Regions from separate parts of the Tardiphaga alba genome, predicted to be linked through region 3. Evidence: riboswitches for the same ligand, from Rfam matches in the RefSeq annotation. Region 3 holds a riboswitch; each other region holds the start of a gene.
The links. A riboswitch is a leader RNA that binds a small molecule or an ion and turns the genes downstream of it on or off. The one in region 3 is predicted to bind cobalamin.
Positions count from the first base shown of each region.

Region 1: linked by a shared signal. The riboswitch ahead of RPMA_RS22815 (ribonucleoside-diphosphate reductase subunit alpha) and the one ahead of RPMA_RS21350 (DUF1636 family protein) in region 3 are both predicted to bind cobalamin.
Region 2: linked by a shared signal. The riboswitch ahead of RPMA_RS13915 (TonB-dependent receptor plug domain-containing protein) and the one ahead of RPMA_RS21350 (DUF1636 family protein) in region 3 are both predicted to bind cobalamin.

Region 1 is NZ_CP036498.1:4,766,301-4,768,562, reverse strand. Features, by position in the region: gene RPMA_RS22820 (glycosyltransferase family 87 protein) at 1-805, shown strand, start outside; cobalamin riboswitch at 855-1,066, shown strand; partial or broken gene RPMA_RS22815 (ribonucleoside-diphosphate reductase subunit alpha) at 1,280-2,262, shown strand, end outside.
Region 2 is NZ_CP036498.1:2,920,717-2,922,978, forward strand. Features, by position in the region: gene RPMA_RS13915 (TonB-dependent receptor plug domain-containing protein) at 1-1,288, opposite strand, end outside; cobalamin riboswitch at 1,401-1,608, opposite strand; gene RPMA_RS13920 (nitroreductase) at 1,707-2,262, opposite strand, start outside.
Region 3 is NZ_CP036498.1:4,471,875-4,474,136, reverse strand. Features, by position in the region: gene cobT (nicotinate-nucleotide--dimethylbenzimidazole phosphoribosyltransferase) at 1-734, opposite strand, end outside; cobalamin riboswitch at 833-1,028, shown strand; gene RPMA_RS21350 (DUF1636 family protein) at 1,121-1,567, shown strand; gene cobU (bifunctional adenosylcobinamide kinase/adenosylcobinamide-phosphate guanylyltransferase) at 1,564-2,094, shown strand; gene cobW (cobalamin biosynthesis protein CobW) at 2,095-2,262, shown strand, end outside.

The sequences.
Region 1 (2,262 bases), 290 kb from region 3:
TGCTATCCCTGTCGTCTTCACCAATGTTCTGGTGGGACAGAACGGCTTTCTCACTGCGGCATTGATCGGCGGCACGCTGGTCTTGCTGCCGACGCGGCCGATCCTGGCCGGCATCTGCCTCGGTCTGCTCAGCTACAAGCCGCAATATGGCGTGCTGTTTCCGCTGGTGCTGATCGCTGCCGCGCAATGGCGCGTTTTCATCAGCGCCGGTGTGACCACGGTGTCGCTCGCGGTCGTGTCGTGGCTCGCCTTCGGCACCGAAAGCTGGCAGGCCTTTTTCCACTGGATGCCGATGTTCTCGCAGGCCTTCCTTGTCGAGGGCCGCGCGCCGTTCGGCAAGATGCAGAGCATCTTCGCGCTGGTGCGTTACTTCGATGGCAGCGAGACGCTGGCCTGGGCGCTGCATTGGAGTCTTCTCGCCATCGTTGCTTCGACGCTGGTGTGGCTGTGGCGCAGCCATGCGCGCTACGAGTGGAAGGCGGCAGCATTGGCGATCGGCGCACTGCTCGCGACGCCTTATCTGTTTCTTTATGACGTGATGGTGCTGGCGATTGCAGCCGGCTTCATCCTGCGGGTGGGATTGTCCGAGGGCTTCCTGCGTCACGAGCTGCCGCTGCTGGGTCTCGCCGTCGTCATGCTCATCGCCTACCAGTTTCTCGGCGCTGCACCGACCGGTTTCGGGGCCACGTTGCTGGTCGCGCTGATGGTGGGCATACGGGTCCATCGCGCCCTTGGCGGCAATGCTGGGCGGGCGGGTGCCGTTCTTGGCCAGGCAGTTGTCCACGGTACCAACAGCCCCGCCTGATTTCTTTTCAGGAAACTCACAGCGCGCTTGACACTTCGCCGCGGGTCACACCAAATGTAGATGTCATGGTCCGCCCTGTCGCAAGACTTGGTAGATAATAGGGAAGCCGGTGCGCTCTGATGGAGCTAGGCCGGCGCTGCCCCCGCAACTGTAAGCAGAGAGTTTGTTTCGACCACGTCACTGGGGCCTCACCGCTCCGGGAAGACCGAAACAAACGCTTGATCTGCGAGTCAGGAGACCTGCCGTGACACCAGAAACGTCCATGGGCGGGGTGTCCCAGCGGTCGCTTGCAGGCAATGCCGCGCGTCCGCCCGGCAGTGATGCACGCACCTTCGGCCCCAGCCCCCACAGCTTGATGCATCACACGGGGTCCTGCCGATGCCTTCCACGTCTCACGCTCTCGCCAACGGCCACGATGCCGTGCTTGCCCATCAACCCTCCGAATCGAATGTCGTGCCTGCGCGCGAGCCGTCCATGCAGGTGATCCGTCGCAATGGCACGGTGTCGCCCTTCGATGCCGGCAAGATTTCGGTGGCCATGACCAAGGCTTTCCTCGCCGTCGAAGGCAACACCGCCGCTGCATCTCGCCGCGTTCATGAAGCTGTCGAGCAGCTGACCGGCGAGGTTTTTGCCGCGCTGACGCGGCGGATCGGGGAGGGGCGCACCTTCCACATTGAGGACGTGCAGGATCAGGTCGAACTGGCGCTGATGCGCAGCGAGCACCACAAGGTGGCGCGTGCTTATGTGCTGTATCGCGAGGAGCGTGCCCGTCGTCGTGCCGAGGAAGCCGCCGCGAAGCCAGCCGCTGTTCCGGCCGTGCCTGCGCTACATGTGACGCTCGCCAGTGGCACGCGTGTGCCGCTTGATGCCGCGCGTCTGGCGCTGATCGTCAACGAAGCCTGTGCTGGTCTCGATGGTGTCGATGCAGCGCCGGTGCTGGAGGAGACGAAGCGCAATCTCTATGACGGGATCACGCTGGACGAACTGGCGCTGGCCGGCATCATGGCCGCGCGTACGCTCGTGGAGCAGGAACCGAACTACACCTATGTCAGCGCGCGCCTGCTGCTCGACAAGCTGCGCACCGAAGTTCTGACCTATGTGCATGGCGTGCCAAATTCGGCTTCGCAGGCCGACATGGCTACGCGCTATGCGGAGTATTTCGGCGCTTATGTGAAGACGGGCATCGAAGCCGAACTGCTCGATCCCGAGCTTGCGCGCTTCGATCTCAAGAAGATCGCCGCTGCATTGAAGCCGGAACGCGATCTGCAGTTCCAGTTCCTCGGTCTGCAGACGCTGTATGACCGCTATTTCCTGCATGTCGGGGTAACCGCATCGAGCTGCCGCAGGCCTTCTTCATGCGCGTCGCCATGGGCCTCGCGCTGCGCGAGATCGATCGCGAAGCCCGCGCCATCGAATTCTACAATCTCTTGTCGTCCTTCGATTTCATGGCCTCGACG
Region 2 (2,262 bases), 1.6 Mb from region 3:
CGGCGAGCTGCGATTGCAGTTCGACGAAGCCGGCCTTGTTGCCGGTCTGTGCAACAAATTCCGCGCTGCTCAGCCGGTCCGTCTGCTGTTCCGCGCCGACGACGATGTTGTTGCCGCGTGTGATCTCCGCCACCGTGTGCCAGTCGAATTTCAGCCGGTCGCCGGTGCTGCTGCTCGGCGTTGCCGATGTGGGCGAACGGTCAAACCGGTTGTTGTTCGAATAGTTGACGCCGAAATAGCTGCGGATGCGACCATCCAGCGCCGTCCACACGGCTTCCTCGCGGGTGGCGAATTGCTGCACGGCGTGCGAGCTCTGGGTGGGATTGGGTGCGCTCGGGAAGTTGAAGTCGTCGCCGGTGAAATAGAGCAGCGCATCGGTGTAGCGCAGCACCGAATTGATGGTCAGGTTCTCGTTCAGATCGACGCCGACTTTGCTGGAAATGGTCTTGTTGTCGTAATTGTTGCCGATCGCCCGCTGACCAGGTGGCAGCGACTGCTGCGGCGTGACGGGGACATCGCCGGCATGAAGATGAGCGACACTGAAGGCGTAGTTCACATTGTCCTTCGAGCCGCTGAGACCGATATTCTGGTTGAAGGTGTTGAACGAGCCGGCCTCGAATGTGCCGGAGACGCGGGCCGGGCCTTCGCCCTTGCGGGTGATGACGGAGATCACGCCGCCGATCGCATCGGAGCCATAGAGGCCACTTTGCGGGCCGCGCAGCACTTCGATTTGCTGAACATTCGCTGTCAGCAGGTTCGCATAGTCGAACGCGCCGTTCGGCGTCGAGGGATCGCCGACATCGATGCCGTCGATCAGCACCTTGGTGTGGTTGGAATTGGTGCCGCGCATGAACACCGAGGTCTGGCCGCCGGGGCCGCCGGTCTGCACCACATTGAGGCCCGGAATGGTGGCGAGCACATCGGGCACCGCGCGATATTGCTGGGTCTCGATGTCCTTCTGCGTGACGACGCTGACCGAGCTTGCGACGCGATCGACGGAGGTCGCGATGCCGGTCGGGCTGATCACCACGGGCGGGAAGGGGTTTGGTGCGGCCGTGACGGTCTCCGCAGGGGGCGCAGGCCGGCGGGCGGCGCGCCGGGTGCGGGTCTGCGCCGGCTGCGCCGTTGCGGCATTCGGCCGGGGCGTGACGATCTCGACGGGAGGCAGAAGGTTCGGCGAGGCGATTTGCTGGGCCTGCGCGGCGCCAGCACCGAGCGACAGCGCAAGGATGCAGGAGCTGAGCAGGAAGCGCCCGTGAGTGGGCGATGGACGGAAGGCGGACGACATGAGTGAAACCTCGGTGGTGACGTCAGTGGCACGTCACAGCGAACGAGGTTCACGTGAGACTCTGGGAGTCTCCGATGAACATATGTCTGTACTCCCCGACCGACATCTTCGCGTGTGACCACGATTGACGGCAGGTCTCCTGGCTCGCGGGTCGTCGCCTCCGCATCGCCTTCCCGGGACCGAGTTTCCCAGTGGCATCTGATGAGAGGCTTTCCGCTTACAGTTGCGGGGGCAGCTATGGCATTGAGGCCCGTCGCAACGCGCCTCGCACCACATTCCCTTTTAATCCCTTGCGGGGGACCGTCGGCTGCACGTTAAGGATGATGGTAGCGGGGTGTCAAGAGAAGCAGAGCGATGCCGGACGGCATCCCTGTTGATCGTGTTTGCCTCGCAACACGCGCTGTCCGCTTTCGCCACATTATGTGAAGCCGACGAACCGCGTCGCTTCCGCCACCGATTTGCGCTCGGACACCACGGCATTGGCAGGGAATGTGTCATCGGGCCAGCCGAGCGCGATGCTCTTCATGATGATCTGGTCGTCGGCGATCCCCGCATGCTCGCGCACCACCGGCGACTGCATGATGCCCTGGCTGTTGATGACGGCGCCGAGCCCGCGCGACCAGGCGGCATTGACGAGGGCGGTGGCCACGGCGCCGCAATCGAACGGCGTATCGTCGCTGCCGTCCAGCACGCGGTCATAAGTCACGATGATGCAAACCGGCGCATCGAACTGGCGGAAGCCGCGCAGCACCCAGTCCTGCCGCATCTCCTTGTCGTCGCGCGCGATCCCCATCGCTGCGAACAGCTGCTTGGCAACACCGACCTGACGGTCGCGATGCGCGCCTGCAAATGGCTGCCCGGTGCGGAATTCGCGCGACTGCGGAATGCCGGCGACCATGCGCTCGGTATTGCCGGCGCGGATCTTGTTCAGGGGCTCGCCGGTGATGACGTAGAAATTCCATGGCTGCGTATTC
Region 3 (2,262 bases):
GCAATTTCGAGCCCGCCGAATTCGATGAGCACATCGAGCGGCGCCGTCGCATCGTTGCGCGCAGCTGCCATTTCGATAGCTATACGCTTGCGGCTCATACCAGCGTCGTCCTGACCTGCGCCGACGCCGATGCAGTCGTCGAGCGATGCGGGCGCGAGGCGATGAGCGAGCAGTGCAGAGGATGCTGTGTTGCCGATGCCCATCTCGCCAAGCGCAATGATATCAGCGCCGGCTTTGATCTCGCCGATGGCGATGCGGATGCCGTGGTTCAGGGCCTCGGTGGCTTGCCCCGCTGTCATTGCCGGCTCGCGCGCGGCATTGGCCGTGCCCATGCGCACCTTTGCATCGCGCAGGCCGGGATGCACCGGCAGTTCAGCCGCGACACCGATATCGATGACACGGACGTCCATGCCATTGGCTTTGGCAAATGCATTGGCGCTGGCGCGACCGGCGAGATAGGTCATCACCATCGCGACGGTGACGGCGGACGGATATTGCGACACGCCTTCGGCCACGAGCCCGTGATCGCCGGCGAACACCAACAATACAGCCTTCTCGCCGCGCGGTTCGCCGGGATGGCGGATCATGCCGAGTTGCACAGCGAGTTCCTCGATTCGCCCGAGCGAGCCCGGCGGCTTCGCCTTGCCGTCGATGGTCGCACGAAGGCTGGCTTCGGTTGCGGGATCGAGGGGCGTGAGGGCCGGCGGCTGGAAGAGGGGGCTGAAAGAGGTCAAATGCGGGTTCCTTTGGCCGTCTGTCTCGCGCATCCATGGCCTTTCGGTCAACAGTGGCTGCGCAGTTCCGGCCGTGGTTGACCCCGGCTGTGGGTGCAGATAGCGTCCGCCGCGATGGTCCTTCCGCGAGGAAGGTGAAAAGGGAAGCCGGTGCGATACCGGCGCTGCCCCCGCAACTGTAAGCGATGAGCCCGAGCCGGTGCCACTGGGAGTTCCCGATAGGGGAGCTGCTGGGAAGGCGGCAGCGGGCGCCGACTCGCGAGCCAGGAGACCTGCCGTCATGAACTGTGCTTTGGAGGCGTCGTCGGGGCGGGGTGCACCGGACGGGAGCGAGTGGATGCCCGCATCCGCGCGACCCAACAAAGCTCGTCTGATTTGAGCCCGTGATGGATCGCAACGCATCGACCTTGCCTGATGACTCCCGTGTCACCGAATTGCCTCGCCCGCTGCCCTCAGCGCCGGTGGTGGTGAGCGTCTGCGTGAATTGCAAGGCGGCTGATGGTGCGGTCGTCGGCCCGGCGATGCTCGATGCGGTGACGGCTGCGCTCGATGAGCGCGATGTCGCTGTCATGGTGCGGCCGGTGCAATGTCTCAGCGTCTGCAAGCGGCCGACCACCGTCGCGGTGACGAGCCAGGATGGCTACACGTTCTTGTTCGGCGATCTCGTGACGGACACCGGCCCGGATGCCGTCGCCTCTTTCGTGCAGTCCTATCAAAAATCCGACTACGGGCTCGTGCCATGGCGTGAGCGCGCCGATGTGTTGCGCAAGGGCATGGTGGCGCGCGTGCCGCCGCTGCGCTGGTCTCCGGAAGACGGCAGGGCGCCGAAATGACGTCGCTCGGCACCACGCTCGTCCTCGGCGGCGCGCGCTCCGGCAAATCGGCTTTCGCCGAACGGCTGATCGGCGAGATGTCGCTCACAAAAGTCTATCTCGCCACGGCGACGGCCGGCGACGATGAGATGCAGGCGCGCATCGCGCAGCATCGCAAGCAGCGCGGCGAAGGCTGGATCACCGTCGAGGAGCCGCTGGCGCTGGTGGACACGCTGACACGCGAATCCACCATCGGCCGCGTCGTCCTCGTCGATTGCCTGACGCTCTGGCTCTCCAATCTGATGATGGCCGAGCGCGATCCCGAAGTCGAGGCGAAGCGTCTGGTGCGCTTTCTCGACGTGTCGCGCTATCCCATCGTCTTCGTGTCCAATGAAGTCGGCCTCGGCCTCGTGCCCGAGACGCCGATCGGCCGCGCCTTTCGTGATGCGCAGGGCCGTCTCAATCAAACCATCGCCGCAGCCGTCAACAATGTCGCTTTCGTCGCTGCCGGCCTTCCGCTTTGGCTCAAGCGTTTTCAGGAGAACTGAATGTCCCGCGTTCCCGTCACCGTCCTCACCGGCTTTCTCGGCGCAGGCAAAACCACGCTGCTGCGTTCGCTGCTGACGCAAGCCGATGGCCGCCGCATCGCTGTGATCGTCAATGAATTCGGCGATGCCGGTTTCGATGGCGGCCTTGTCGAGGAATGTGCGGCAAAG